3 regions of the Vreelandella sp. ssv genome follow, and region 1 is predicted to be linked to each of the others. Evidence: riboswitches for the same ligand, from Rfam matches in the RefSeq annotation. Region 1 holds a riboswitch; each other region holds the start of a gene.

Region 1 (9,957 bases):
CGGGGTGCTGTTTGGGTTAATGGTGGCGCTGCTGGCGGGGGCGGTCTCAAAAATGGGCGGCCAGCGGGAAGATGCCGCCATGGCGAGCTTTTTTATTATCTCGCTGGCCGCAGGCGTGATGCTGATTTCACTGGGCGGTAGCAGCGTTGACCTTACCCATGTGCTGTTCGGCTCGATTCTGGCGATCAACTCCACCGCGCTGCTGCTGATCGCGGGTATCAGTACGCTGATTGTGTTGATCCTGGCGGTGGTGTTTCGCGCTCTGGTAGTGGAGTGCTTAGACCCGCTGTTTTTGCGCGGCCAAAGCCGCCGCAGCGGCTGGGTACACAGCGTGTTTTTGGGGCTGCTGGTACTCAATTTAACCGCTGGCTTTCAAACCCTGGGTACGTTAATGGCGGTGGGACTGATGATGCTACCCGCCACCTCGGCGCGCTTTTGGAGCAAACGCCTTGAGGGCTTGATCGGCATTGCGATTGTGTTGGCGATGGTCTCGAGCACCGGCGGTCTGCTGCTCTCTTTTCATCTGGATATCCCTTCAGGTCCGAGCATTATCCTACTGGCGGGGGCTGGGTATCTGTTTTCGGCCCTGTTTGGTCGCTACCACAGCCTGGCAGCCAAGCTGCGGCGTAAAACCACGCCGCTGGCAGTGGAGCAAGGGTCTTAATTGTCTGTCTTCATGCTTTTTGTAAGGAGTGTTGTATGTCGCTTGCCTATTTATCATCTCGGCCATCGCGCTGGTTGGTCGGTGTTTCCGCTATGCTGGCACTGCCTGCCGCGATCGCTAATGAGCGCATTCAGGTGGTGACCAGTTTCTCTATCCTGGCGGATATGGTGGAAAACGTGGGCGGCGAGCATGTCGAGGTGACCCCGCTGGTCGCGGCCGATGGCGATGCGCATGTCTACTCCCCCAGCCCCGGCGACGCACGCTCCCTGGCCAATGCTGATTTAGTGGTTTTCAACGGCTTGCTGTTTGAGGGCTGGATGGAGCGCCTGATTAGCGCCAGCGACTACACCGGGCCGATGGTCACTGCGACCGATGGCATTGAACCACTCTCTTTCGCTGGACATGAAGAGCATGATGATCATGGTCATGACGAGCACGATAATGAAGAGCACGGACACGGTGACCATGATGACCATACCGATGCGCACGCGGGTCACGACCATGGCAATCAAGATCCTCACGCCTGGCAGGATATGCATCAAGCCGAGGTGTATATCGCCAACATCCGCGATGGGTTAATTGCCGCCGATGCCGTTAACGCCGATGCCTACCGCGCCAATGCGGCGCAGTATTTACAGGAAATGGCCGAGGTAGACGCTGAAACTCGTGCGCTAATTGACGAGATCCCGGCCTCCACCAGCGTGATTACTGGCCACGACTCCTTTGGCTACTTCTCAAGCGCTTATGGGGTGACCTTCCTTTCGCCAGTGGGGCTTTCCACGGAAGCGGACCCAAGCGGTGCCAGCATGGCGGCGCTGGTGGATGTGATCGAGCAAGAGAACGTGAAGGCGCTGTTCCACGAGAACATGACCAATCAGTCGATCATTACTCAGCTCGCCGAAGAAACCGGCCTGCCGATTGCAGGCACGCTCTACGCCGATGCGCTGGCAGCCGAAGGTGAAGCAAGCACCTACCTGGGCATGATGCGCCACAATGCGCAGGTGCTGCACGATGCGCTAGCCCAGCCGGGTCATGACGATCACAGTCATTCTGACGACCACGACGATCATGGTCATAGCCACTAAGCCATGAACATCAACAGCGCTGCTCAGCCATTAACTTTGACGGTTAATAGTCGTGAGCAGCCACTCGCGAAACGATGCCATGGCGTGGGTTTCAGGCCGTGTCTGCAGGCGAGTCAGCCAGTAACCTCCCAAACTGACAGTGGTGTTAAAAGGCTGTACCAGCGCACCACTGCTCAGCTGGCGGGGAAACATCAGCGGGGGCGCCAGCGCTACACCTGCCCCTTGTAGGGCGGCTTCCACCATCGCGATGGAGGAGTCAAATACAATGCTTTTGGTCATCGGCAAGCTGCTTGGCAACCCTGCCGCCAACAGCCACTCTGCCCATTCGTCAGCGCGATAAGAACGCAGCCAGGTCTCGCCTAATACATCAGCGGGCGTTGAGAGCCGGGAAGCAATCGCCGGAATACATAGTACCGAGAGCGACCCAGGCAGCAGCGGTTGCGCCGCGGTGCCGTGCCAGGCACCTGTGCCAAAGCGAATGGCTAAGTCGAGACCCTCGGCAGCTAAATCCGCGCGGTTGTTATGGGTAGAAATACGCACATCAACGAACGGGTACTTGTGCTCAAAATCTTCCAGCCTCGGCAGCAGCCAGCCAACCGCAAAGGTCCCCACCACGCCGACGTTTAACACTTCGCGGCAGCTGCTCTCTCCCACCCGTTCCAGCGTGTGCGACATCTGATCGAAGGAACTCGTCAACACCGGCAGCAGCAGTTCACCCTCTTGGGTCAGCATTAGCCCCCGTGGCAAGCGTGTGAATAGCCGCACCTTCAACTGCATTTCAAGTAACTTAACCTGATGACTAACCGCTGCCTGGGTCACGTGCAGTTCTTCTGCCGCTCGCGTAAAACTCAAATGCCTGGCCGACACCTCAAAGGCACGCAGCGCTTTTAACGGCAGATAGGGACGCACCACCTAAACCCCCAAATTTTTCTAATGGCTCATGCAAAATATCGCTGTTTGTTAATCTTTACCACGCGCCGTATGTTAGCTCTTTAGCACTCTTATCGAGACGAGTTTGCGTTTAACGCGAGTGGCGGCACCCGTTAGCGCTTTGCTCATCAATAGAAACAGGATTCTGGTATGCGTAAGATGTTAGCAGCAAACATTGGCCTTATCATGACAGGTTCGCTCCTGATCGGTAACACCGTCTCGGCGTCTGAAAAGGCGGATAGTGAGAAAATTGACGCATGGGTAAACGATACTATCGCCCCACTGATGGATGAGCATCGCATCCCAGGAATGGCGGTCGCACTGAGCATTAATGGTCAACAGCACTACTTTAATTATGGCCTCGCTAATCAAGAAGCAGGCACACCGGTCACTGATGAGACGTTGTTCGAACTCGGTTCTATCAGCAAAATCTTTACAGGTGCACTCGCTGGCTATGCGCAGTCTAGCGGTGCTCTCTCGCTTTCCGATGCGGCCAGCCAGCATCTGCCAGCCTTGAAAGGCAGTGCCTTCGATGAAATCTCGCTGCTGGAACTGGGCACCTACACAGCCGGCGAGCTTCCGTTGCAGTTTCCTGACGCGGTAAAAAGCGAAGCGCAGATGATCGACTACTATCGCCAGTGGCAGCCTGCATCCGCTCCTGGTAGCCATCGACTCTACTCTAACCCCAGCATAGGTTTGCTGGGTTACCTAACCGCCCAACGCCTTGGCAAAACGTATGAGACGCTAATGGAGGAGGCGCTGTTCGCGCCGCTAGGGCTAGAGCACAGCTATTTTCAGGTGCCTGACGCGCAGCAGGCACACTACGCCTACGGTTACTCTAAAGAGGATGAGCCGATTAGGGTGAACCCGGGCATGCTGGATGCCCAAGCCTACGGTTTAAAATCAACAGCCGCCGACGTACTGACGTTTGTGGAAGCTAATATGGATAGCCCTGGGCTTGATGATAATAGGCTTGATGAAAATGAGCTTGATGAGCCCCTAAGCCAAGCCTTGGCAGCCACGCGCACGGGTTACTTCAATATCGCTAATATGACGCAGGGCCTGGGTTGGGAAAGCTACGCTTACCCAGTGACCCTTGAACAGCTGTTGGAGGGCAACTCGCTTGAAATGATTTTGGAGCCCAATCCCGCCAACCGCTTAGCTCCGCCGCTAGCCCCCAGGCAGCAGGCACTCTACAACAAGACCGGCTCTACCAACGGATTCGGCGGCTATGTGGCTTTTGTGCCTAGTGAGCAAATTGGTATTGTCATGCTGGCAAACCGCAACTATCCCAATCAAGCCCGCATAGAAGCTGCCCACCAGATCATCTCCGCGCTTACCGAAACCTCTGAGTGAGACTGTTTATAAATTTTCTTAAGCAGTATTAAGCATTGCCGCCTTCGGGCGGCATTTTCATGCCTAAATGGCGCGTGAAACGCACCGAAAGTTGCATTTTTTGCTGTCGATAAGGAGACTAGCACCCCTCCCCGTTACTTTACCTTCACTGCGAAGAGCCTTTCCCATGCGTCTAAACGCCGATTTTAGCCACTTTGCCTGTGTTACCCCGGAAGAGTATCAGTGGGTCGATTCCCCCAGTGCCGGGGTCGAGCGCATGATGTTTGACCGAATTGGTGATGAAGTTGCCCGCGCGACCAGCCTTGTTCGCTACGCGCCCAATACGCAGTTCGAGCGCCATACCCACGGCGGCGGCGAAGAAATTTTGGTCCTGGAAGGTGTGTTCGCCGATGAGCATGGGCGCTACGCGGCGGGCAGTTACCTGAGGAACCCCATCGGCACCGGCCATACGCCGCAGATTGGTGAAGAAGGCGCGCTGATTTTTGTCAAACTGCATCAGTTTGACCCTAACGATACGCTACAGCTGGCGGTGCCTGCTCACCGACTGCCCTGGCAGCCAGACCGGCGCCCGCGCATTGCCTACAAGATGCTGCACACCTACAAGCAGGAGCGCACCAGCCTGGAGCGCTGGTCGGCGGGCACCTCGATCGCCTACCCGACCCTGCTGGGTGGGCTGGAGTTTTTGATTCTTGAAGGCAGCCTGAGCGATAGCGAGCAGAGCTACACGGCGGGCACCTGGTGTCGCTACCCCAGCGGCGCAGCGCCTGCACTCACCGCCGGTGAAAATGGCGTGATGATGTACCTCAAACGGGGGCATCTACCGCCCGCTTGAGGTTAGGCTTAAGCTTAGGTTCGGGACAAGCCCAGAAATGGCAATAGTGTCAGGGCCGCAATCAGTCCCACCGCTAACAGTACTAGCACCACCTGCAGCGGGTGAGCGGCCAAGCGATGCCACAATGTTTCCGCGTCGCCCCGTTCAACCGCTGCTTGATGCTCACGCTGGACGCGCTCAAGGCGCTCCGCCTGATAGGCGTCTAGCGCGGCGATAGCCGCATCGTGCTGATGTGGATTACGTAGCCAGATAGCATCGACCCCCAGGCGGAAAAAGCCCGCCTGGGTTTCATAGGTATCAAAGCCATGGGCGGCCAACAGGTCACGCACCTCCATGGCCTCTTCGTCGGTAACGTGGCGCAGCCGGAACAGTAGTTCAGCCATTGGCGTGCCTCATGTGTCGCTTTTACCCGCCATCAAGTCTGCCTGTATCACTTCGATCCAGTAGCCATCCGGGTCTTTAACGAAGATAACATCTTTCATCTTGCCCTGATCCGCGCGTTTTACGAAGGTGACGTCGTGCTCGTCAAACCATGCCTGTGCCGCTGCCAAATCCGGCACGTTAAAGCAGATGTGCCCAAAGCCCTGAGGGTCGGCATTGCCATCGTGGTAGGTGAAGTCTTCCTGGTTTTCGGTGCCCCAGTTGTGGGTCAACTCTAATAGCCCTTTTTGGCTAAAGGTCCAGACAGTACGCGCTTCGCTCTCTTCCGGCACGCTGTCGCTCGACTCCACGTTGGCTAAAAAGTAGAGCGAGAACTGCATCTCTTCGAAATCCAGTCGCCGCAGCACCTGCATGCCAAACACCCTGGAGTAGAACGTCAGCGCCCGCTCGGGGTCTTTGACCCGCAGCATGGTGTGGTTTAAACGGAATCCTTGGGTTTGAGGCGGTGTATCGACGACACCAGGATGCTGCTCACCTTGAAAACTCATCACGCTCTCCTTTCGCTGATATGGGTCATTCACTCCGTATACCGTTTAACATGGGGGCTGGGGCGTCATATTTCCACCTATTCCCCTCGCCCCGGGCTTTACAGGGCCAACGCAGCCAAGGATAGTAATCGTTCGGCAGGGGCGCTCACCATTGTTCGCGAGCTGAGAAGAACCCTTTGAACCTGAACCGGATAACACCGGCGTAGGGAGTCGTGGTACCGCTTACCACCTCCCCGCCGGGAGGATGCTATGACCCTACCTCCGCTTGGCGATTACCTTGCAACGCTGCGCGCAGTGACACCGCTAGTCCATTGCATGACCAATTATGTTGCAATGAACAGCACGGCCAACCTGCTGCTAGCTACTGGCGCATCACCCGCAATGCTGCATGCTCCAGAGGAAGTGGCTGAGTTCACTACTATTTCTGCCGGGCTGTCGATCAACATTGGCACTATCTCTGCCCACTGGGCTGACGCCATGCTGACCGCCGCGGCCACCGCCGACCAGCTCTCGATTCCCTGGGTATTAGATCCTGTCGCCGTTGGTGCAACCCGCTATCGTCAATCGCTATGCGCGCGTTTGCTCGTTTTAAAGCCTAGCGTGATTCGGGGCAATGCCTCTGAAATTCTGGCGCTCAATGGGTTAGCCAGCCAAGGGCGCGGTGTGGACTCGACAGCTGCCGCCGACCAAGCCATAGACGCAGCGATAGCGCTAGCGCAAAAACATGGCTGCATTGTCGCGATGACCGGTGAAAGTGACTGGGTGACGAATGGCACACAGCATTACCGTATTAACGGTGGCCACCCCTTAATGCCCCGGGTCACAACGTTAGGCTGCGGCCTTAGCGCACTGGTCACCGCTTTTGTTGCGGCCAACCGCGAAACCCCGCTGGAAGCCACCGCCGCGGCGCTAGGCTGCTTTGCGGTCGCTGGTGAGCGGGCGGGTAGTACTGCTCAGGGCCCAGGCAGTTTTCAGGTCGCGTTGCTGGATGCGCTTTATCAACTTACCCCTGACGATCTCACTGCTCATACCCAGTTGGAGTCACTCCATGCCGTTTAATCTATCGCTTTATTTGGTCACCGACGCTGCGCTTTGCGACGATTATGGCCTAGAGCAGACAGTTGAAGCAGCGGTAAGAGGTGGTGTGACCATCGTGCAGCTACGCGATAAGCATGCCAGCGATAAACAGATGATTGCTCAAGCCCAGCGGCTAAAAGTACTGTTGGCAGGCACCGGTGTGCCGCTGATCATTAACGATCGTTTACAGGTAGCGCTAGAGAGTCAGGCAGATGGCCTGCATGTCGGTCAGAGCGATGCCGCTGTTCAGGAAGCACGCCGAGTGCTAGGTGAAAAGGCGATTATTGGTCTGTCGATCAATACCCTCGCTCAGCTCCAAGCGGCGCCCATGGCGTTAATTGATTACGTAGGCATTGGGCCCGTGTTTGCAACAGTGAGCAAACAGGACCACGCCCAGCCTATCGGCTTTGGCGGCTTGGCCACGCTGGTCAAGGCGTGCCCACTGCCCAGCGTGGCGATTGGCGGGTTGAAAGCTGAGCATGCCGTTAGCGTGCAGCGGGCAGGAGCGAACGGCTTAGCGGTGATTTCAGCCATTTGCGGCCAACCTGATCCTTTCCAGGCGGCACGCGCTTTTCAGGCATTTGCTGTGTCATGAACCAACTAGAGCATATCGTGGCTTTCGTGCGGGTGGCCGAGCTGGGTAGTTATACCCGAGCGGCTGAAGTACTCGATATCTCACGTACCCGCATCTCTCGTCAGGTCATGGCGCTGGAGGAGGCACTCGGGGCGCGGCTGATACAGCGTACTACGCGTCGCCTCCATCTCACTGAGGCTGGAGAGCGCTATTTAATGCGCGCCCAGGGGGTGCTACAAGCCCTTGATGAAGCCGCCGCCGAGGTTGGCCAAGGAACCAGTGACGTGCGGGGCCGTTTACGCGTGAATGGGCCCATGAGTTTTGGTACCCGCTACTTAGCGCCACTCGTCACCCAGTTTATGCTTGCCCATCCAGCGCTTGATGTGCGCTTGGATCTTAATGACCGTCGCGTTGACCTACTGGAAGAGGGCTATGACGTGGCGATTCGTATCGGCAGCCTGCCCGACTCCAGCCTAGTCGCACGCCGCCTGACTCGCTGCCGTTTACTGTTTTGTGCATCGCCAACATATCTTGACACCCACGGCGAACCCAGTAGCGTTAACGCCCTTACTGATCATCGCTGCCTGCGTTACCGCAGCGGCCAAAATAGCGCAGACTGGCAGCTACCTGCGCAGCCATTAGCCGTGCATGGCCCACTGGAGAGTAATAATGGTGATGTGCTGACCCAAGCCGCGGAAGCGGGCTTAGGCATCGCCCAACAGCCCAGTTTTTTAGTCACGGAGAGTATCGCCAGCGGGCGATTAGTGCCGATTTTAACCAACGTGCCAGCGGTGCGGCTCGACGTTCACGCGCTCTACCCTGCCCGGCGCTATCTGCCCGCTAAGGTGGAGCGCTTTATCGATCTGCTTGCCGAGGCGTGGGGAGATCCACCTATCTGGGAACGGGAGATTGGATTGTCGCCCCTTGCGCAACAGTGATGTGCATAACGCGCTGATTATCTCACCCTGACCCGGCTGTAAAGTAGCTTCATCAACCACACAGATGGAAGCTCCTCATATGACAACTCAATCATCACTTACGGCCACTCCCTCACTACAGCCTTATGCTATTACGCTTTTGCGTATCAGCCTCGGTGTTTTGGCCCTCGCTCATGGTTTGCTCAAAGTGTTTGTATTTACTGTACCGGGTACGGTCGGCTATTTTGAGTCACTGGGCTTGCCGGGGGTTTTAGCCTACTTAACCATCGCTGCTGAAGTGGGTGGCGGGGTAGCCCTTCTGCTCGGCGTGTACACTCGCTGGGTAAGCCTAGCACTGGTGCCAGTACTGCTGGGTGCCGCTTGGGTACATTTGGGTAACGGCTGGATGTTCTCGAATGCGGGTGGCGGTTGGGAATTCCCGGTGTTCTGGACGCTGGCCCTCATTACCCAAGCCGGTCTGGGAAGTGGCCACTGGGTGTTAAACCGTCGCTTCGCCTAACCTCATCTCCGGCGCTTGCTTCACCGCAAGCGCCGGTACTGCCGTGGAGATTACCCCATGTTACCTAGCCTATTTATTTCCCATGGTTCCCCCATGCTGGCACTGAATAAAACATCTGCCCATACGTTTCTGCGTGAACTTGGCAGTCAGCTCTCACCTAAAGCGGTGGTAGTAGTTTCGGCCCACTGGGAGAGCGACGAGCTACTGGTAAGTAGCAGCGCCAAACCAGAAACGATTCACGATTTTGGCGGCTTCCCAAGGGCACTGTATGAGTGCCAGTACCCTGCACCGGGCGAACCAGCGCTGGCCGAACGGTTGGCTGTGCTGTTGGGTGCAAAACGGGTAGCGCGCGGCTTCGACCATGGCGTTTGGGTGCCGCTCTCGTTGATGCTTCCAGACGCTAATGTACCCGTCGTTTCTTTATCGCTGCCGGTGCGCTGGAGCAATGCTGAACTTGTGGCACTGGGTGAGCGGCTGTCGGTATTTCGCAGCGAGGGGGTGTTGGTGATCGGCTCGGGCAGCCTGACCCATAATCTGTATGAACTGATGGCGCAAGATAGCCCAATGCCCGGCTGGGTAGATGAGTTTGCGCGCTGGGCACACGATAACCTGGTCGCCGATGACCGTGAAGCGCTGCTAAATTGGGAGAATGCCCCCAGCGCGCGGAAGAATCACCCCACCCCCGAACATTTTCAACCCTTGCTGGTCGCGATGGGCGCTGGCGGTAACGCTACCCAGTTACACCACAGCGTGGAACACGGCGTACTGGCGATGGACGTTTACCAGTTCGCTTAAGCGCTATGTTAAGCAGTAGGTCGGCGCTTCAGAGTAGTGCGGCGGTCGTGATACGCGACCGCCAACCCGCTGCCCATAATCAGTGCGCTGCCCACCCAGACCCAGAGGTCGGGCATTTCTCCCCAAAACCACCAGCCGAGGAGCACTGCCCAAAGCATCGCCGTGTAATCAAACGGGGCGGCAATGGCGGCAGGCGCATAACGAAAGGCCAGGGTTATGAAGGCGGTCGCCGCAACGCCGAGTACGCCAGAAGCCAAAAAACCTACCCAGTGCCACGG
Region 2 (9,957 bases), 1.5 Mb from region 1:
CGTGACAGCTTTCTCAAGAGTGTCATCCGTGGCTGCCAGGCGTTGACGGGCCTAATTGAAGGCACGTTAAGCCATGGCCCTGCGCGCACCTTTATTGAGCTGGGGCGTCAGTTGGAGCGAGCGGATATGACGACTCGTATCGTTGACGTGCGCTCCGCCAGCCTGCTGCCCCAGAACCCTGAAGAGTTGCTGCCGTTTGAAAACCTGCAGTGGATGAGCGTGCTTAAATCACTCACCGCCTACCAAATGTACCGTCAGCAGGTGCGCTTACGCGTGCGGGGGCCTGACGTACTGCGCTTTTTGCTCCAAGACCCTAACTTGCCACGTTCGATTGCCTGCAGCCTTGAGACGCTGGGTCATGAGCTGACGCTACTACCACGCCAGGATCGTCCGGCGGCGACCGTTTCGCTGGTTCGCGCCGATGTGGTGGATGCCGATATTCAAGCGTTAGCCCATTCACCCAGCAAGCTGCATGCGTTTATTGATGAACTGCAGATTGGCTTTGCCGCTATCCACGATACGCTTAGCGCTACCTATTTCGTGAATGACGATAGTGTGCCCCGCGTTACACAGACACAAAGTCAGAGCCAGAGCCAAAGCCACGCGGGGGACAACGACAACGATTGATACACTAGCGCTCGATAGGGCTGGCGGCCTGTATCAGTTGATGCAGGTACGCCAGCTTATCGCGCACGGCGGGGGCAAGTACCGCCGGTGACAGGTCGAGTAGCCCCATATCCCGGTTGAGCTCGTTCACCGCCATGCCTACTTGGTGAAAGGCAAGCAGCATGCTGTCCAAGCTGCCGTCGTATTCAACGTGGGTGATTCCCATGTGCAGTGCCGTATCCAGCACGGCCACCATATCCAGGTAATAGGCGAAGGTTTCGGCGAAGTCTTCCCAAGGGTGCATGGTGGCGTAAGCGGAGATGAAACGGTTAGGCCAATCACTTGGCGCGCCCTGTTGGTAGTAACGCTCAAGCGCTTCGGCATAGCTTGGCCGATGGTGGTTGCCAAACACAGCGCGACACGCCTCTTCATCGCGATCCTTTACCAGTACATCCCAGTAATAGTGGCCAATTTCATGGCGGAAGTGGCCGATGAGCGTGCGGTGTGATTCGTTCATATCGACGCGCAGGCGTTCGCGCTCAACGTCATCGGCTTCTTTGACGTTAATGGTGATATGGCCTGACGCATGGCCGGTGTACACCTTCTCTTGCTTCGCGGTAGAGCGCCATAAGCCCTGGTCAGGAAGGGCATCGGCCATAAAGGAAAAGCTTAGCGGCACGTTAATAGCATCGTCTTTGGTGCCGTGCGGCAGCTTGAGTAGATCGAGGGTATGAAATAGCCGCCGCTTTGCCGCTTCGAGCGCCGCCCAGCGTTCACGATGACCTTCAATATTGAGGTCGGGAATTACCTCGTTATAACGGCAGCAGTCGCATAGTGCATCCGCTTGGCCATGCGCCATTACCACCATACGATTACAGACGTTCTCAACGGCGTAGTTGTGGCACTTCATCAGCGCCGTATCGCAATCTGGGTGGGTACAGCGATACCCACCGTTGTCCAGTGGCTCAATCGCGACAATATTGCTACAGGAGGGGCACCATCCGACATCTGACTGGCAGGTAAGGCAGTGGGTGTTTTCATAAAAGAGTGGATTGCCACAGCGGCAGCTGAAGGTCTGCATCGTTAATTCCCTGTGTTAAACACGCTATGCGTAGCGTTTGCCGTGAGCGGCTTGAACAGCCACGGCGCCCCTGATTAGCCGAAGCATAGCCAGCACAGGGTCACAATGGAAAGGCTAATTGACGCCCCACTGTAGATTTTGTCTACTTGTAATATACCTGGTTGACGTTAACGTCAACTTGCTGCTATACCCAGTGTTCTCGACTTACCGTGATATGCTCTTGAAAACGGTTTTTAGTAACAGACACGACCATAACAACCACAATCATAGATAGGAGCAATGCTATGTCCGTTCGCGAAATTCCCATGTATATCGACGGTCAGCCCGTACAGTCGCAAAGCCAGGAGTGGCGCGATGTCGTCAATCCTGCAACCCAAGAAGTGGTGGCTCGGGTTCCGTTCTGTACCGCTGACGAAGTAGAGCGCGCTATCAGCAGTGCTAAAGAGGCCTTTAAAGAGTGGCGTAAAATGCCACTAGGCAAGCGCATGCGCATTATGCTCAAGCTTCAGGCGTTGATCCGAGATAATACGTCAGAGCTTGCAGCACTGATTACAGAAGAGCATGGCAAAACCCTGCCCGATGCTGAAGGCGAAGTGGGGCGCGGTCTGGAAGTAGTGGAGCACGCCTGTTCGATCACGTCGCTGCAGTTGGGTGAGTTGGCAGAAAATGCTGCCAACGAGGTGGATGTTTACACCATGCATCAGCCTTTGGGTGTGGGCGCAGGGATTACCGCTTTCAACTTCCCCATTATGCTGCCCTGCTTTATGTTTCCGCTGGCGATAGCCACCGGTAATACCTTTGTTCTTAAACCGTCGGAGCAAGATCCAAGCTCCACCATGCGTCTCGTGGAACTGGCCCATGAAGCGGGTATCCCGCCGGGCGTGCTCAATGTGGTGCACGGTGGCCCAGATGTTGCCAATCAAATCGCTGATCACCAAGATATCAAGGCGCTCTCTTTCATCGGCTCTACCCACGTGGGTTCGCTGTTGTATAACCGTGCCGCCGCAGCGGGTAAGCGGATGCAGGCGATGATGGGGGCCAAAAATCACTGTGTGGTGATGCCTGATGCGAACCGTAGCCAAGCGATCAACAATCTGTTGGGCTCAGCTTTTGGCGCGGCGGGCCAGCGCTGCATGGCGAATTCGGTGGTGGTGCTGGTCGGTGAGGCACGCGAATGGCTAAGCGACATTGTTGAGGCGGCGCGGGCAATGAAAGTAGGTCCAGGCACCCAGCTGGATGCGGATTTGGGGCCGCTGGTGTCGCCAGCTGCTCGTGACCGTGTGCTGCGTTTAATCGATGCAGGCGAAAAAGAGGGCGCCAAACTGATGGTCGATGGGCGCAACGTTCAGGTTGAGGGTTACCCCAACGGTAACTTTGTAGGACCGACCCTGTTTGCTGGCGTTACGGCAGATATGACCATTTATCGCGAAGAGATTTTTGGCCCCGTACTTTGTGTCGTCAGTGTTGAAACGCTGGATGAGGCGATTGCCTTTATTAATGCCAACCCAAATGGCAATGGTACCTCTATCTTTACCAACTCAGGCTGGATCGCAAGGCGTTTTGAGACGGATATCGATGTTGGTCAAATTGGGATTAACGTGCCGATTCCCGTGCCCGTTGCGTACTTCAGCTTCACCGGATCGAGGGCATCAAAGTTGGGGGATTTAGGACCCAACGGCAAACAGGCGATTGCTTTCTGGACGCAAACGAAAACCGTAACGGCGCGTTGGTTTGAACCTGAGAATGTCTCCAGCGGTATCAATAGTACGATTTCGCTTGGCTAATTGAAGCAATGTTAATTCCTGCATACTGGCCCTGCTTTAAGCGGGGCCAACTAAAAGCAGGCGGTGGACAGGGCCAATGAAACGATATTGCGTCCTTTAAAAGTTATCAAACAGGGGCAGGCTTTCCTCAAGCAATTGTTCTATCGGACCGAGTTGGCTTTCGTGTAAAACCAGTAAGGAAGGTTCGCTCTTGAAGTGTGGCCCTGGTGGCACGAGTAGCGCGAACTCACCCTCTTCGAGGTGAAATTCATGTATCTCTCGCATACCAAGGGGGGTAATACACTGAGCACAGCGATAAGTGTCGTCTTCGCCATAAACAAGGCGGTGATACATTTTAAACAGTGTATATAGCGCCAAGCCACCCTCAAACGCTTGCCATCGTGCTGGCGAGTTGCGGATGTCATTAGGGAAACTTTGGCCCTCAGCTTCGGCGTCGGCGATTGCATCTTTTAAAGGGGCGGCAAGTATGGCGGTATTGTCTGCGGGTAGCCGTGTATTGTGCTTGGAGGCGTGTTCAAAATCCTGCACTGCGCGCTTGAAGTCAGGGACCCCTGTGAGTGGGTAGTCGACATGCTGAAGGTCTTCCGGCTCAAAACCACCATTCTCCCAACCATGAATCACCCGCAGTGTCATTTGCCCCCGAGTCATTGGTCGAGCAAGGAGCATATGCAGCATGATACGAATATGTAACTGACGCTCGTCAGTATCATTTTCAAACGCTTGGTAGGGGTCAGCAAACAGCTCGTTTAGACGACCGGGGGTATGTTCCTTGGCTTCGTTATGACTCATGGCAGTGTCCCTTTGAGCGAACTGTTTATTAAGAGTGGTGCGCGGTTTTTATCACAGATCGATAGTTCAGTATGGCGAGCAGGACGGTTGATTAAAAGTCACTTAAATTAGCTTTTTGTTACTCAACCGCGAAGCCGTTTTTTATGAGATGGTTAAACTTAACAATAAAGAGGTGGTTATGTCTGCTCCATTAAGTCGCTTTAATGTGCCTGCCACGTTGGATGACCTTCCAGAAGATATTCGTACCACGATTTTAGCTGTCCAGGAAAAAGCAGGGTTTGTGCCCAATGTGTTTCTAATGTTGGCCCACCGCCCAGCCGAGTTTCGTGCTTTCTTTGCCTATCATGATGCACTAATGGAGCGTGAGTCGGACTCGCTCACTAAAGCAGAAAAAGAGATGATCGTCGTCGCCACCAGTGCGCGTAACCGATGTTTGTATTGCGTCGTAGCGCACGGCGCCTTGGTGCGAATTTACAGTAAAAACCCGCTGCTTGCCGACCAGGTCGCGATTAATCATTGCGTGGCGCCGATTAGCGAGCGCCATCGGGTGATGCTTGATTTTGCGATGCACTGCGCTATCGATGTCGGTGAAATGACGGACGAGTGGCTCACACGCCTCCTGGCGGTAGGCTTTAGCCAGGAGGATTGCTGGGATATTGGCGCCATCGCGGCATTTTTTGGCTTGTCGAACCGCTTGGTGACACTCGCGGGAACACCGCCCAATGAGGAGTTTTACTTAATGGGGCGTGTACCCCGCCATGATGCTGCAGGCTCTGCTTAAGCTTTACTAAGGCGCTTTTATCATTGAGGATAGCGCCTCCATTCACTGTCGCCAGGGGAGCCGTGTCATAAAGGCTGAGAATGCGTATCGCGCAGACCCTGGAACCTGATCCGGTTAGTACCGGCGGAGGAAGTGCGACATGCTTTACCTGACGTCAGCCGTGCTTGGCGCGGCGCTTTGCTGCTTTGTTTATTTAGGTCTCCGTGCTCGCTGGGTAGATGGTCCGCTGGATGACTACGTCACTGCCCGTAACTCGCAAACCGCCTCTACCCTTGGGCTCTCATTTCTCGCATCCGGAATGGGTGCATGGATCCTTTTTGCGCCACCTGAAATTGGTGCATTCGTTGGCCCCCTTGCATTAGCAGGTTATGCACTGGGGTCAGCGCTACCGTTTATTGTATTAGGACTGTATGGGCCGAAGATCCGCCGTGCTCTTCCTGAGGGGCGCAGTATCGCCGAGTTTGCTGAAGCCTGCTATGGCTTGGGCGTGAGGCGCTGGGTAACTCTGGTCTCGGTTGGCTATATGGCCTGCTTTTTAGCCGCTGAGCTAACCGCTATTGGTGCGATCACCGCGCTACTATCCGATGTACCACCTGCGCTGGTGATTATAGGGGTTGCCCTTACCACTCTGGTTTATACGGCGGTTGGGGGACTGCGCGCTAGCCTTGCCACGGACCGTTGGCAAGCATGGCTATTGCTGGCGCTACTGTTGGCGGTGGCGAGCGTCACGTTGTGGCGGTTGCCTGCCATGCCTAGCGAGACAACACTGCCGTCTATTCCTGTTGCCGGTGCACTCAGCGTCGCGTTAACGCTGGTGATCGCAGTCACGGCGGCTAATCTCTTCCACCAAGGGTATTGGCAACGCGTATGGGCTGCGCGTGACGATCAAAGTCTGGGGCGTGGGGCATGGCTAGGCGGCGCCATGACGGTTGTTGTCGTTATGTTGATTGGCGGTCTGGGTATGTTGGCCGCGATGAGCGGTATGTCATTAGGGGAGCCGCCGATGCCATTTTTTGCCCTGCTAAGTGATGCTCCCATTTGGCTGACGCTACCTTCCCTTGTGTTGGCGGTGACCTTGGTAGCCTCCAGCGTTGATACGTTACAAAATGGTATTGCCTCGCTCGTCGTCACGCGCAGCGAGGGGCGGGGCGTTTCACTGACCACTGCTCGTTGGGTCACGATTGCTCTGATGATTCCGGTCGTAGTGATTGCCTTGCAGGGGTTATCCGTTCTGCGACTCTTCCTTATTGCTGACTTGCTGTGTGCCGCCATTGTGGTGCCCGTTCTGTTGGGTCTATGGCCGCGAATGACCCCAGTAGCAGCTATTGCGGGGGGCATTGCAGGATTATTGGGGGCAATTATTCCTGAAGGAATAAGTCAAGGCAGTCTTATCGCGGGCGTAGTGGCTGCCAGTTTTCCGGGCAGTATCCCCACCTTAGGGCCATTCGTTGGCGCATTAGCAGCCTCAACGCTGGTCAGTCTGTTGCTGGCTAATATGACTAAAAAAGCAGTAAGTATTAAGCATTAAAGTACTGGTCGCGATATGCTGGCAGATATACACCTGCCTCAATGGGTGACATAACAATGAGCTACCCCATAGCATCTGATGAAGCGGCGCGGTTAGCCGCTCTTTATGAGCTTGAGCTGCTGGATACTCCGGATGAACCCGCCTTTGACCGCGTCACAAGGCTGGTGACCCAGTTGCTGAACGTGCCGATATCAACGATAACGTTAATTGATGCCGAACGTCAGTGGATTAAGTCTCGTGTCGGCATAGAAACTCGCGAGACATCTCGTGATGTGGCTTTCTGTGCTTACACGGTGACTGCCTCAGAGCCGTTAATCGTTGAAGATGCTCGCCAGGATCCCCGCTTTGCGCAAAATCCTCATGTGACGGCTACTAAGGGTATTCGCTTTTACGCGGGCATTCCCTTGAGTACCTCCAGTGGGCTCGCGTTGGGATCACTCTGTGCAATCGATACCCAGCCTCGTGTACTTAGTCAGAACGAGCTGGCGGCATTAAAGGATTTAGCGGCAATAGTCACAGATGAGATTCGTCTGCGTGAGCGGCTGATCAGAGAAAGAAAAAAAACTCATGCATCTCAGCTAGCGCTGAATGAGTTACACCGCAGTATGGAGAGCCAAATTGAGCGGCGTACTAATGAGCTCAATCTTGTTATCGAATCTGCCTATGACGCCTATATCAGTCTTGATGGAGAAGGCGTCATTCTGGATTGGAATCGCGCTGCAGAGATAATGTTTGGTTGGCCACGCAAAGCGGTGCTGGCAAGGTCGATCACCCAACGACTGTTCCCCAATGGCTTGCCAATCGATAGTGATCAGGTTCCTATCACCTATACGGCTCGGCGCTATGATGGCACTGAGCTGCCTGTCGAAGTTCGTGTCAAAAAATTAATAATTGATGGGCGCGAGCGAACAAGCCTGTTTATTCATGACATTACCGAACGACAGCAGTTAGAGCGCTTGCGTGACCAACAGGCCCGTGAGGATGTATTAACCAAACTGCCTAATCGGCGAGCGCTAGATGAGCATTTACCCAATGCAATGGCCCGCACTCGACGTACCTATAAGCCCTTAGCAGTTCTGTTTATGGATCTGGACGGTTTTAAAGCAATTAATGATACTCACGGTCACGCCATGGGTGATGAGTTGCTGCGGGTAATGGCTAAACGATTGGTCCAGGCCGTCCGAGAAACCGATTATATAGCGCGCTGGGCTGGGGATGAGTTTGTCATGCTCTTGGAGGGCAGTGAGCGATCGGCAATTGAGGGTTTGGCTAATAAATTAATCCCCGTAATTGAAGAACCACTAGTCACCAGCGAGAGGTTGTTAAATGTCAGCGTTAGTATTGGTGTTGCTATTTACTTACCTGCTAGCGCTGAAACGGCGAATGAACTGCTAAAGCGCGCCGATGTTGCTATGTATGAAGCTAAGCGCTTAGGAAAAGCCCAAGTGCGGATTGCGCAGCCTGCGGACATTGCGTCGATTCCAGATAAAACTCAAGGACGATCATGATTCGAACGATTCTCACCACCCCTGATGGTAAAACTCAAGAGGGCGGCGAACACCTGATAACCGTTTGGCAGTCTATACCTGAAAGCCATATCTGGATTGATATGCAGGGTGAAACCCAGGAGAGCGAACGCGCTATTTTAGAGGCCTTTGAGTTTCACCCAATGGCGATTCAAGATGCCCATAAAGAGCGCCATCCGCCTAAAATTGAAGAGTTTGATAACCATACCCTGATTATTTATCGCGGCATCTCCTCCTTCGATGCCGAACTGAATTATTTGCCTCAACAGGTTTGTTTTTTTGTGGGCGAAAGGTTTTTGGTTACGCTTCATCCGGGTGAAGCGTTAAGCATTGAGCGACTGTTTAACGAGCACGGCAAAGCACTTTTGGCTCATTCGCCGGAGCAGGTCGCGCTGCGTGTTATGTATATCTCTGCTGGGTTTTATATCGATAGCCTGCTTGAGTTTGAAACTGAATTAAGCGATTTAGAAGATGAGCTGTTAGAAAATGGTAATGATGTATTGATGCGCAAGATCATTACCTATCGATCTCGGCTGGTTAAAATGCGTCGCATTTTTAGTTACCACAAAGGGATTACTCAAGAGTTGACGGCCTATGACTATGAACATTTGCCGCGGGATGAGAGTGAAACGCTGCATGCAATCAATGATGTAGCGGATCGCTTTGAACGTCTCTATACCTTGACCCAGATGTACTACGATATTTGCGGCGACTTAATCGATGGCTATATCTCTATTTCGTCGCATCAGCTAAATATTACTATGCGCGTTCTGACAGTCATTACCGCCATCTTTGTACCATTGACGTTCATTGCCGGAATTTATGGTATGAACTTCGAAAATATGCCCGAACTGCGCTATGAGTACGGCTACTTTTTTGTATGGGGCGCGATGCTGGGTATTGGCGGGGTGTTGATTTGGCTGTTTAAGCGCAAGCATTGGTTTTAATTAGCCTCGCCAGCGAACGAAAAGTTGATGCACGCATAGGTGCTCGACGGCTGAGTGTGGCATCCTCTCCAGCGACCAAGACAATAAGGCATAAAGCCGTCGACTAGCGTTTTCACTGGGAGTTGTTCCATGACGATTATGATTATCGGGCTGCTGATTTTTTTAGGCAGCCACTCTGTACGTATTTATGCTGAAGACTGGCGTCAGCAGCAGGTTGCGAAACACGGCGAAACCACTTGGAAAGTAGCCTATTCAGCGGTATCGATCGTTGGCCTGGCCATTGCGATTTATGGTTTTGGACAGATGCGCCTCAACCCCATTGATGTTTGGTATCCCCCGATGGGCATGCGTCATGCCGTCGCGCTGCTGATGCTGCCTGCCTTTATCATGCTAGCAGCGGCGTATGTTCCTCGTAATGCGATTAAGGCCAAGCTTGGCCACCCGATGATGTTGTCAGTAAAAATTTGGGCGCTTGCTCACCTGCTGGCCAACGGGCGCTTAGGCGATATTATCTTTTTTGCTGCCTTTCTTATATGGGCTATCCTGGCGTTTAAAACCGCCAAAAAGCGCGATCGTCTAACGCCGCCTGCGCCCGTTAGTACCACTAAAATGGCCACTATTGTTACCGTATTAATAGGCCTGGTAGCGTATGTTGTATTTGCCTTTTACTTGCACGCAGCGCTGATTGGCGTCCCTGTATTTAGCTAATCTTTGTTCAGCCCTCAAATAGGAGCCAGTCCATGGCCGAAACTGCACACTCCATGCCGACGACAATGGCCGCCATGCTTTTGATGGGACACGGTGATATCGAAAAGCTGGAATACCATCAGGATGTCGCCACGCCGCAGCCCAAGGCAGGCGAAGTGTTGGTTCAGGTAACCGCGACAGCGAAGAACAACACCGACCGAAAAGCCC
Region 3 (9,957 bases), 790 kb from region 1:
CCTGGGCGGCTACCCCCGCTCAGTAGGCTTGTTAGATTTTAGAGTTAATACCCTGATCTCGACTCATCCATAGCATCACCTTGGAGCATAACGCCACAATGCACTGGCAAATTGACAGGTAGAAGCTGTGGCTGTCCATGTTAGAAGATTACTCAGCATGATCGTAACCGCCTTCAGCCAACGCTAGTAGGCAAAACCCGTTACCAAAGGGATCGCTCATTGTCGCAAGCATCCCCCAGGCAAAAGACTTGGTTTCTCCTTCCTGGACAGCACCCGCCGAAACTGACTGTTTTACGGCTGCGTCAATATCTTCAACAATAAAATCCAGATGCACTGGCGTCCAGTGTCGCTGGAAGTCACGTTGGATAGCGGTGCCGGGAGCAGCAGCGCTCGCCTCAGTCTGCTCGATCAAGTAAAGGAGTGCAGGCCCTCCGCCCATCTCGGCAACCGTACCGCCAAATAGCCGTCGAATAAGCTGCAAACCGAGCCCGCTCTCGTAGAAGGAAATAGCGTTCTCAATCTCCTTTACATCAATGTTTACGGTGAATTGCATAAACATCCTTCACGGACCAACGCTGCGCGCTATATACCGGTCTCAACAGTACGGTTAAATGGCACTTTAATATCACAATAATGCATCCCTGAACGCCATCGTTCAGGGCGCGCCAGGTAACGCCCCAAGCTGCTGCATCAATCCCATCGTGTCCATGAGGATACGAGTGGACTTCACCTTTGGCCCTTCAAATTGGTCAATGACCATGCCCCACACGCTGACGGCGCGGTGCGTCGGTGGTATTCCAAGAAAATCCCCTCGCTGAGTTCCCTCCCAAACGAAGCGTGTTAAGACGCGACTATCTTCTGCAATCTGTTCCTGGACGCTCCAGCGCATATCGGGGAAGGCTGTTCGCAGTTCGACTAACGTTTCCATGAGCCCAGCAAGGCCAGGCCCCTGGCCCGGAAACGGAACCTCTTCCACCATGTCGTCATGGAAGTACTCGCCAGTAGCGGAAATCTCACCTGATGTGAGAACGCGGTCAAGAAACGCTGCAATGTGGGCTTTATGTTGTTCTGACACGTGAGCCTCCTTTGAGGATCAGCGGGCTATGCACCCTCTGTCACGCTTCCAACGGGTCGTTATTCGCCAACGTTTAATAGGAGTATTTGGCAGTATAGCGGCCCGTTTCGATAATACCGCTGGAGATCTACGACGCGTAATAGCGCCAGCAAGATCACCGATGTGCTGCCCAAATAGGGCGGCTTTCGATACAGATCGTCTACGCTTGGTCCATGAACGACGATTGCCTTGGGCAGTCAGACCACCATCACAGCAGGAAATACACTAGGAGAGCGAGATATGCAGACGATTGAGCTAGGCGGAGACAGCGTACCCCGTATCGGCCAGGGCACCTGGCATATGGGCGAGGATGCCGGGCAACGGCAGGCTGAGGTCAGGGCGCTGCGGGAAGGTCTGGACCTGGGCATGACGCTGATTGATACCGCAGAGATGTATGCCGAGGGCGGTTCTGAAGAAGTCGTTGGCCAAGCGATTCGTGACCGGCGCGATGAGGTGTATCTGGTCAGCAAGGTCTACCCGCACAATGCCAGCACAAAGGGTGTTCAAGCCGCCTGCGAGCGCAGCTTGCGCCGACTGGGCACCGATACGATCGATCTCTACCTGCTGCACTGGCGCGGCCAGTACCCGCTGAGCGAAACAGTGGAAGCGTTTGAGCGGCTGCGCGAGCAGGGCAAGATTCTGCGCTGGGGCGTGTCGAACTTCGACGTTGACGACTTGGCCGAGCTCGACGCGCCCGCTTGCGCCACCAACCAGGTGCTCTACAACCCCGAAGCCCGCGGCATTGAATACGACCTGCTGCCCTGGCAAGCACAACACAACATGCCACTCATGGCCTATTGCCCGATAGGGCAAGGCGGCGCGCTACTGCATGACGCCGCCCTGCAACGCATCGCCGACAAACACAGCGCCACCCCCGCGCAAGTCGCCCTCGCCTGGGCACTGCGTAACCCCGGCGTGATCGCTATTCCTAAAGCCGTGAATCTGGAGCACCTTAAACAGAACGCTGATGCAGATAAGGTCAGACTCGACAAAGATGACCTGGCACAAATCGACGCCGCCTATCCCCCGCCAACGCGCAAGCACTCTTTGCAGATGGTGTGAGGGCGAGCCATTAACGGCCCAGAATTAACGGACTAGGACAGGAGCGCTGTCATGTCACTGCCCGCCCCACAACCCAACGCCTGGATCAGCTTCCTCGCCCACCTGCTGTTTATACTCGCCGCGTGGACGCTGTTCATCAAATACCTGTTTCCCGTGGGTTACGCGCTGGCGTACGGCGAGCCCTGGGCACGCTATATCTATTGGGATCTATGGCCACTGGCGCACGTCTGGCTGGGCTGGGCGCTGCTCACAAGGCCTCGCTATACGCGCGCATTGGCGGTAGGCATGTCCGTCATTGAAATCCTCATCATCTGTACCCTGTTCGGCGGTTTTCTCGCCGACCCAGAGTGGACGATCTGGCGTACTAACTGGTTTGTGAATAAGGTGTTTGTGCTGACATGTTTTGTGCTGGTGTTGGCTGCCACGGTGCCGATTCAAAAAAACCGGAAGGAGCGACCGCTATGAACCTTCCCATCAAACATCACATCAAGCATCGCATCACGCGCAGACAAAGCCTTATGCTTATCGGTACTACGCTCGCCACCATGACGTTCCCAACCGCATCGCTTCTTGCCAGCACGGGAGGGATGCGTCAGAAGGCTTTTGCGGGCACTGATAAAAAGCTGCCCGTGATTGGCATGGGCACTTGGCGTACCTTCAACGTTGGCAGCGACCCACAATTGCTCGATGCCCGCACCGAGGTGGTTAAAGCATTCTTTGAGCATGGCGGTGGCCTGATCGATTCTTCTCCCATGTATGGCTCGGCGCCGGACGTGATGGGCTATGCCCTGCAGCAGCTTGGCACGCCCGAAAGCCTGTTTGCCGCCGAGAAGGTCTGGAGCCCCGCTGGTGGTTCAGCCCGCGAGCAGGTAGCGGAGCTTAAAGAGCGCTGGAAGGTGGAGCACTTCGACCTAGTGCAGGTGCATAATCTGACCGACTGGCGTGCACACCTGGCAGCGCTGCAGGAGATGAAAGCCGAAGGCCTCATCCGCCATGTCGGCATCACTACCTCGCACGGGCGCCGCCACAGCGAGATGGAGCAGATCATGATGTCAGAGGACATCGACTTCGTTCAGCTCACCTACAACATCACCCACCGCGAAGCAGAAAACAGGCTACTGCCCTTGGCAGAAGAACGGGGCATCGGCGTGATCGCCAATCGCCCTTACGATGGCGGCAGCCTGATCAAGAACTTCAAGCGCCGTGACGTGCCATTGCCCGAGTGGGCGCAGACGGAATGCGGCTGCACAACCTGGGCGGACTTTCTGCTGAAGTTTATCGTTAGCCACCCGGCGATCACCTGCGCGATACCCGCCACCACCCAGGTCGAGCACCTGCGCGAGAATATGCGTGCCGGCCACACCCCCACGCCCACGGCCGACGCCCGGCAGCGGATGGCCGCCTATATCGAGTCGCTATGAACGAGTGGACAAGCTACCAACTGCAGGACTTTATTCCTTTCACGGCAGATGTTTACTTTCGCCTGCTGGAACGCATGGGAGAAACCTTCTGGCCGCTGCACCTGCTTACCCTCACCTTGGGCGCCGCCACCCTTGTGCTGGCGCTGAAACACCGCACGCGAATCACCTGCCTGCTACCCGCCCCTCTCTGGGCCTTTGTCGCCGTCGCGTTTTTCATTCAGCGCTATGCAGAACTCAACTGGGCCGGGGGCTATGTTGGCTACGCTTTCATCTTCCAAGCCGTGCTATTGGCATTGATAGCGCTAACGGGATGGGGAATGGATAACGCGCCACGCTCAACAACCCCACCGGTTGCTATAGGTATAGCCATCACCTTCTTTGGCCTGATAATGATGCCGCTGGTGGCGCCGCTAAGCGGCGGCTCCTGGTATCAGGCAGAAGTGTTCGGCATTCATGCCGACCCCACGGCGGTTACCACGCTGGGCTTGGTGCTAATCATGTTGCGGGGTTTCGCTCTCTGGATCGCCATCATCATTCCAGCGCTATGGCTAGTGGTTTCAGGCCTAACGTTGCAAGCGCTGGATTCGGGGGGCGTTGCCGTACTGTTCGCTATACTGGTGATCTCACTGGTTGGGCTGATCTGGAAAAGCATTGAGTTCAAGTGATGATGCCCAGCGCTGACTCAGCCAGTGCGGAGTATTGGCTGTCGTGCTGCCGCTGTTTGTTAGCTGCATTAAAGCTTAGCGACATATGAATAAATCTCTTTCGCAATGGGATGGATTTCTTCTAATCTAGATCGAGTAATAGAGGGCGCAGGATATGTTCGAGTCGCATTCTGAGCCCATGTATGTGCCGCACTATCACGATCCCGTTTAACTGCTTCCAACTCACTAATTAGAATTGAAAGATTTCCGGTTTTATCAAGTTCTTTTTCTATTTTTTCCATAGCTACTAAGCCAATTGCTCTAATTAGCATTGGCCTAAAGTTTTCCTTATACTGGAATCCATGATTATTTCCAATAACCGAATTTTCAAGCATTTGCTTATAGGGATGGCTTTTTAACTTTGTTTTTACAGCTCGCCTCACAATGTTATCAAATGCCTCTTCGATCCATCCACAGTATTCTAGTATTGCCAACTTTGAGTAATAAATTGATTCATCAACACTCGAACAAAGCATGGCACCATTGTACCTATCATCTAAGTCCTTAAGTGTTCGATAAATATGTTTTTTAACAATCATATCAGCTAAATAACTCAATTGACTTAGATATTCTGGCTTTAACTTTATCTGTCGCGGCCAACCCCTCGCTTAAGCTTTCTATTGAGAAATTTTCATCCTCCCTTAATGTCTTATAACGAGCAGATAGCTCCTCATTTGATTCATCTTCTAACGCATCTATATTTCTATATATACCTACAAATAGCGCTTCAACTGTTGACTTGCTCAATTTTGGAAGCTGCACTCCATCAAGTATTTTCCTATATAAAAGGGCAATAGAGCGGTTAATTCTATCGAATTTTGACTCTATTTCGTTTTCAGTAATTTTTTTCTTAGAATCCATATATTCATTAAGATACTTCGCTAGCCGACCATTATATTTTTCGAACGTATCAGCAAACGTGAATATTCTTAGGAATAACTCTTCGTATGCATATCGGTATGTTTTTTCTTCTTCGAGGCCAAATAGATCTCTAGTCTCTTTTTGTGAAACAATTTCTTTCAGCATTTCATTAAATGCACCTGCATATATGCAGTTACGGATTTCTTGGTTACTGAGCTTATTACCTCCGGTATTAAGGCGATGAAAAATCGTAAACAAATAATTTAAATGCGACTTTTTAGAATAATCACATCTTAGAACAGTCACAGGGATAGTTAGGTTCTCTATACGACTGTATATCTCAAAATGTTTATCTTTTAAATAACCAGACGTCCTTCCTGATATTCTCGAGTCAATATCTTCTAGTTTGGAAAGCCTCCACTGCTCGTCTGTCAAAAACTTGATAATGCTAGAAATTCTTTGTAATCCATCAATCATAAGCCTTTTTTCAGTTTTATAATCAAGGCTTAGACACATACTAGGAATCGGGAGCTGTTTAACTAGTGAGTCGATAAATCTTGTCTGGGCAGGGTTCGACCAAACAACATCACGCTGGAAGTCTGGTTTAATAATTAGTTGCCCTGCTTTATGCATTCTAACAAGGTCCGCACAAGACCTTAGCTCGTTGAAAGCTACAATGTCAGAAGGCGGAGTTTCAGAGTAGTCCTCTGACTCCTCTTGCTCGGCTTCTGCTCTTTCGATTTTTTCATTGTATTCTTCAGCCATGTAAAATTCTCCACCTCAATATTCGAAAATCGGTCTCTATTAGCTAATATCAATTATAAACCCCGCTACCAAACCCCAATAAACGAGTCGGCACATTTATTGGGGTTTGGTATCCGCCTAATTTGACTCTACCCCATTGATTCCATTGAGAGCAAAGCCAATTTTGGCAGAATACCTAAAACTCTTGTTCTGCGCGCATTGCCATCTCTAATCAAGCCCCTTGCATCTCCCCCACCCGCCTCCTACACTCCACCAACGAACAGCTTGACGGGGTGCCGGTGATATCCGGCTGAGATGGCGCAGGGTTAGCATTTTTGCTACCGAGCGCTGGTCCCGCTGAACCTGATCCGGCTAATGCGCTGCTTAGATAATATGCAGCGCGGGTACCGGCGTAGGGATCAAGCGATGGCCTTGGCTAGCTCTCTTTCACGATCGCACGCCACCTTCCGCGCCATTTCCTCGATCTTATTCGCCTGCCCTCCAGATCATTACCACCGGAGGCATCATGGGCTACCGCTTTACTGATCTCACCACCGCCTGCCAGCAAGATTGGCGTGCCTATATTGAGCACGATTTTGTGCGCCAGTTGGGCAATGCCACGCTGCCTGAGGCGTCGTTTCGCCACTACTTAAAGCAGGACTACCTGTTTTTAATTCACTTCGCCCGCGCCTACGCGCTGGCTGTCTATAAAAGCCCCACCCTTGCCGATCTTCGCCAAGCCCATGAAGGCTTAAAAGCCATCGTGGATGTGGAGTTGGGCCTGCACGTGGGGTTTTGTCAGGAGTGGGGGATTTCCGAGCAAGAACTGGCGGAGCTTCCCGAAGCCAGGGCCACTCTGGCCTACACCCGCTATGTGTTGGATACCGGCAACCGCGGCGACTTGCTCGATTTGCACGTGGCGTTGGCCCCCTGCCTGGTTGGCTACGGCGAAATCGCCAACTGGCTGAACGCCCAGCCTTCTACCCTGCGCGGTAGCCAAAACCCGTTTGACGCCTGGATTGCCATGTACGAAGGCGACGAGTTTCAGGCCGCCATGCAGGCGGAGCTTGAATGGCTAAACGCTCGCCTTGCCGACGTTACCCCTGCCCGCTTTACCGAGCTGAGCAAGATCTTCCGCGATGCCACCCGCCTGGAAATCGACTTCTGGCAGATGGGCCTAGACCTCTCTGAATAGTGGTCAACAACTACAAGGAACCGATACATGAGCAAGACTAGCCACTTTTTAGCCGAAACCGCCCAAGTCGATGCCGCCGCCATTCAGCCACTGCCCGGCTCGCGGAAGGTTTACATCGAAGGCTCCCAGCCGGATATTCGCGTCCCGTTTAGGGAGATCACCCTGTCACCGACCAAAACCACCGGTATCGATGAAGAGAACCCGCCGCTGCTGGTGTACGACACTTCCGGCCCTTACACCGACCCCGATGCCCAGATTGATCTGCGCCGCGGGCTGCCGGAACTACGCCGCGCCTGGATTGAGGCGCGGGACGACACCGAATTTCTCTCAGGCCCTACGTCTGATTACGGCAACCGCCGCGCCAACGACCCGATGCTTGCCCAGCTGCGCTTTGATTTAACCCGCACGCCGCGCCGCGCAAAAGCAGGCAAGAACGTCACCCAGCTGCACTACGCCCGCCAGGGCATTATTACGCCAGAAATGGAGTTTATTGCCCTGCGGGAAAACCAGCGTCGCCAAACGCTGGGTACCGCTGAAGTTGAGCGGATTCTGGGCCACCAGCACAAAGGCCAGAGCTTTGGCGCCAGCCTGCCGGAAGAGATCACCCCTGAATTCGTGCGTGATGAAGTCGCCCGCGGGCGGGCGATCATTCCCAATAACATCAACCACCCAGAAAGCGAGCCGATGATTATTGGCCGCAACTTTCTGGTCAAGATTAACGGCAACTTGGGTAACTCGGCTGTCACGTCTTCCATTGAGGAGGAAGTGGATAAGATGACCTGGGGTATCCGCTGGGGCGCGGATACCATCATGGATCTCTCCACCGGGCAGAACATCCACGAAACCCGCGAGTGGATTCTGCGCAACTCTCCGGTGCCGATTGGCACGGTGCCTATCTATCAGGCGCTGGAGAAGGTTAAAGGCGTGGCCGAAGACCTCACCTGGGAAGTCTTCCGCGATACGCTGATCGAGCAGGCCGAACAGGGTGTGGACTACTTCACCATTCATGCGGGGGTGCTGCTGCGCTATGTGCCGCTCACCGCCAAGCGGGTCACCGGCATTGTCAGCCGCGGCGGCTCGATCATGGCCAAGTGGTGTTTGTACCATCACCAGGAGAGCTTTCTGTACACCCACTTCGAGGAGATCTGCGAGATCTGCAAGCAGTACGATGTCGCGTTCTCCCTCGGCGATGGCCTACGCCCTGGCTCAGTGGCCGATGCCAACGACGAAGCACAAATGGCGGAGCTGAAAACCCTGGGCGAGCTGACCCACATTGCCTGGAAGCACGATGTGCAGGTGATGATCGAAGGCCCCGGCCATGTGCCCATGCATCTTGTGAAAGAGAACATGGATAAGCAGCTGGAGTACTGCGACGAAGCGCCTTTCTATACGCTTGGGCCGCTAGTCACGGATATCGCCCCCGGCTACGACCACATTACTTCCGGCATTGGGGCGGCGATGATCGGCTGGTTTGGCTGCGCCATGCTCTGCTACGTCACCCCGAAAGAGCATTTGGGTCTGCCAAACAAAGATGATGTCAAAACGGGCATCATTACCTACAAAATTGCTGCTCATGCGGCGGATCTCGCCAAGGGTCACCCGGCGGCGCAGCGGCGTGATAATGCGCTCTCCAAGGCGCGCTTCGAGTTCCGCTGGGAAGACCAGTTCAACCTGGGGCTAGACCCGGATACCGCCCGTGAGTACCACGACGAAACCCTGCCGAAAGACTCCGCCAAGGTGGCGCACTTCTGCTCCATGTGCGGGCCGAAGTTCTGCTCCATGAAGATCAGCCAGGAAGTGCGTGACACTTACAAAGACCGGGCCAACGAGCACGGCCTAAACGACGCAGAAGCGGTAAAACGTGGTATGGAAGAGCAGGCGGAGAAGTTTCGCAATAAAGGCAGCGAGCTCTATCAGGAAGTTTAAAAACAACGGGTGAAACATCCCTGATGCTGACAGTGGCGCCTGAGTGAAACCTCAGGCGCCATTTGCGTACCAAGCCTAGACTTGCCGTTTAATCGTCAATTTCACGTTAGCCTTTAGAATCTGCGCTTAACGTGTGGAAAGCATTTCCCACTCAAGCTTAAATTAATTATACATTGCCCGTGTATGATTCTCATTTGCATAGTATTCTATTCGCCACGCTTGATTTAAAACCACCTACTTGCAAAGAACTGACTTCAGATGAAAACCAAACTTTCCCTGGCGGTATCCCTTGCCCTGTTAAGCACTGGCTTGCTAAGTGCCTGCAGCGAGGATAACGGACCAACGGCAGCCGCCACAGAGCAGGAAGCGCCGAAAACTATCACAGCCCCCATGCTGAAATATATTCCGGCTGACTCTCCCTACTTCATGGCCACACGTGACGCCCTGCCGGAACAGGATATCTTTGATATTTTTCAGCGCACACAGCCCAACAATAACCTCGAAGCTGATCTGGATGAGCTGCGCCGCACACTGCCCGATATAGAAGACGACGTGCAGCGTTCGATGATGACGCTGTTAATCGCCATGGGTGAAGAGTTGGTCGGTGTTGAAACGCTGGAGGATGTTCACGCACTAGGCCTCAAGATGGGCCCTCAGGCTGCCTTTTATGGGCTGGGCATCCTGCCTGTTTTGCGCTTTGAGTTACACGATGAAGATGCCTTTCGAGACACGCTACAGCGCGTCCTAACCAAGGCAGAGATCAACCCGAGCACGGCCACTACCAACGGCAACGACTATTGGGAACTGACGCAAGAAGGGCCTATCAAGGCGATTCTCGCGATTATCGATCAGCAATTGTTGGTATCAGTAGTGCCGCAGGATGCCAACGACGAGTTGCTGGCCCAGGTACTGGGTAACAGCCTGCCCGAC

The links. Region 1 has a riboswitch for thiamine pyrophosphate ahead of thiM (hydroxyethylthiazole kinase). Riboswitches for the same ligand answer to the same signal wherever they lie in the genome.
Region 2: another riboswitch for thiamine pyrophosphate. It lies ahead of AC5TBW_RS13410 (SLC5/6 family protein); the one in region 1 lies ahead of thiM (hydroxyethylthiazole kinase).
Region 3: another riboswitch for thiamine pyrophosphate. It lies ahead of tenA (thiaminase II); the one in region 1 lies ahead of thiM (hydroxyethylthiazole kinase).

Annotation. Positions count from the first base shown of each region.
Region 1 is NZ_CM182545.1:192,321-202,277, reverse strand. It holds gene AC5TBW_RS01000 (metal ABC transporter permease) at 1-664, shown strand, start outside; gene AC5TBW_RS00995 (metal ABC transporter solute-binding protein, Zn/Mn family) at 700-1,749, shown strand; gene AC5TBW_RS00990 (LysR family transcriptional regulator) at 1,780-2,661, opposite strand; gene ampC (class C beta-lactamase) at 2,839-4,035, shown strand; gene AC5TBW_RS00980 (cupin domain-containing protein) at 4,202-4,867, shown strand; gene AC5TBW_RS00975 (DUF6164 family protein) at 4,882-5,250, opposite strand; gene gloA (lactoylglutathione lyase) at 5,260-5,796, opposite strand; TPP riboswitch at 5,924-6,022, shown strand; gene thiM (hydroxyethylthiazole kinase) at 6,046-6,855, shown strand; gene thiE (thiamine phosphate synthase) at 6,845-7,468, shown strand; gene AC5TBW_RS00955 (LysR family transcriptional regulator) at 7,465-8,385, shown strand; gene AC5TBW_RS00950 (DoxX family protein) at 8,450-8,884, shown strand; gene AC5TBW_RS00945 (DODA-type extradiol aromatic ring-opening family dioxygenase) at 8,942-9,679, shown strand; gene AC5TBW_RS00940 (DMT family transporter) at 9,688-9,957, opposite strand, start outside.
Region 2 is NZ_CM182545.1:2,929,297-2,939,253, reverse strand. It holds gene AC5TBW_RS13435 (alpha-E domain-containing protein) at 1-627, shown strand, start outside; gene AC5TBW_RS13430 (zinc-binding metallopeptidase family protein) at 632-1,687, opposite strand; gene AC5TBW_RS13425 (CoA-acylating methylmalonate-semialdehyde dehydrogenase) at 1,972-3,471, shown strand; gene AC5TBW_RS13420 (hypothetical protein) at 3,568-4,260, opposite strand; gene AC5TBW_RS13415 (peroxidase-related enzyme) at 4,439-5,041, shown strand; TPP riboswitch at 5,085-5,191, shown strand; gene AC5TBW_RS13410 (SLC5/6 family protein) at 5,181-6,569, shown strand; gene AC5TBW_RS13405 (diguanylate cyclase domain-containing protein) at 6,626-8,077, shown strand; gene AC5TBW_RS13400 (magnesium transporter CorA family protein) at 8,074-9,042, shown strand; gene AC5TBW_RS13395 (NnrU family protein) at 9,172-9,750, shown strand; gene AC5TBW_RS13390 (alcohol dehydrogenase catalytic domain-containing protein) at 9,783-9,957, shown strand, end outside.
Region 3 is NZ_CM182545.1:980,653-990,609, reverse strand. It holds gene AC5TBW_RS04605 (VOC family protein) at 149-553, opposite strand; gene AC5TBW_RS04600 (ester cyclase) at 656-1,075, opposite strand; gene AC5TBW_RS04595 (aldo/keto reductase) at 1,355-2,176, shown strand; gene AC5TBW_RS04590 (hypothetical protein) at 2,228-2,641, shown strand; gene AC5TBW_RS04585 (aldo/keto reductase) at 2,638-3,597, shown strand; gene AC5TBW_RS04580 (MFS transporter permease) at 3,594-4,262, shown strand; gene AC5TBW_RS04575 (hypothetical protein) at 4,331-4,840, opposite strand; gene AC5TBW_RS04570 (DUF262 domain-containing protein) at 4,842-5,927, opposite strand; TPP riboswitch at 6,186-6,342, shown strand; gene tenA (thiaminase II) at 6,433-7,101, shown strand; gene thiC (phosphomethylpyrimidine synthase ThiC) at 7,129-9,027, shown strand; gene AC5TBW_RS04555 (hypothetical protein) at 9,286-9,957, shown strand, end outside.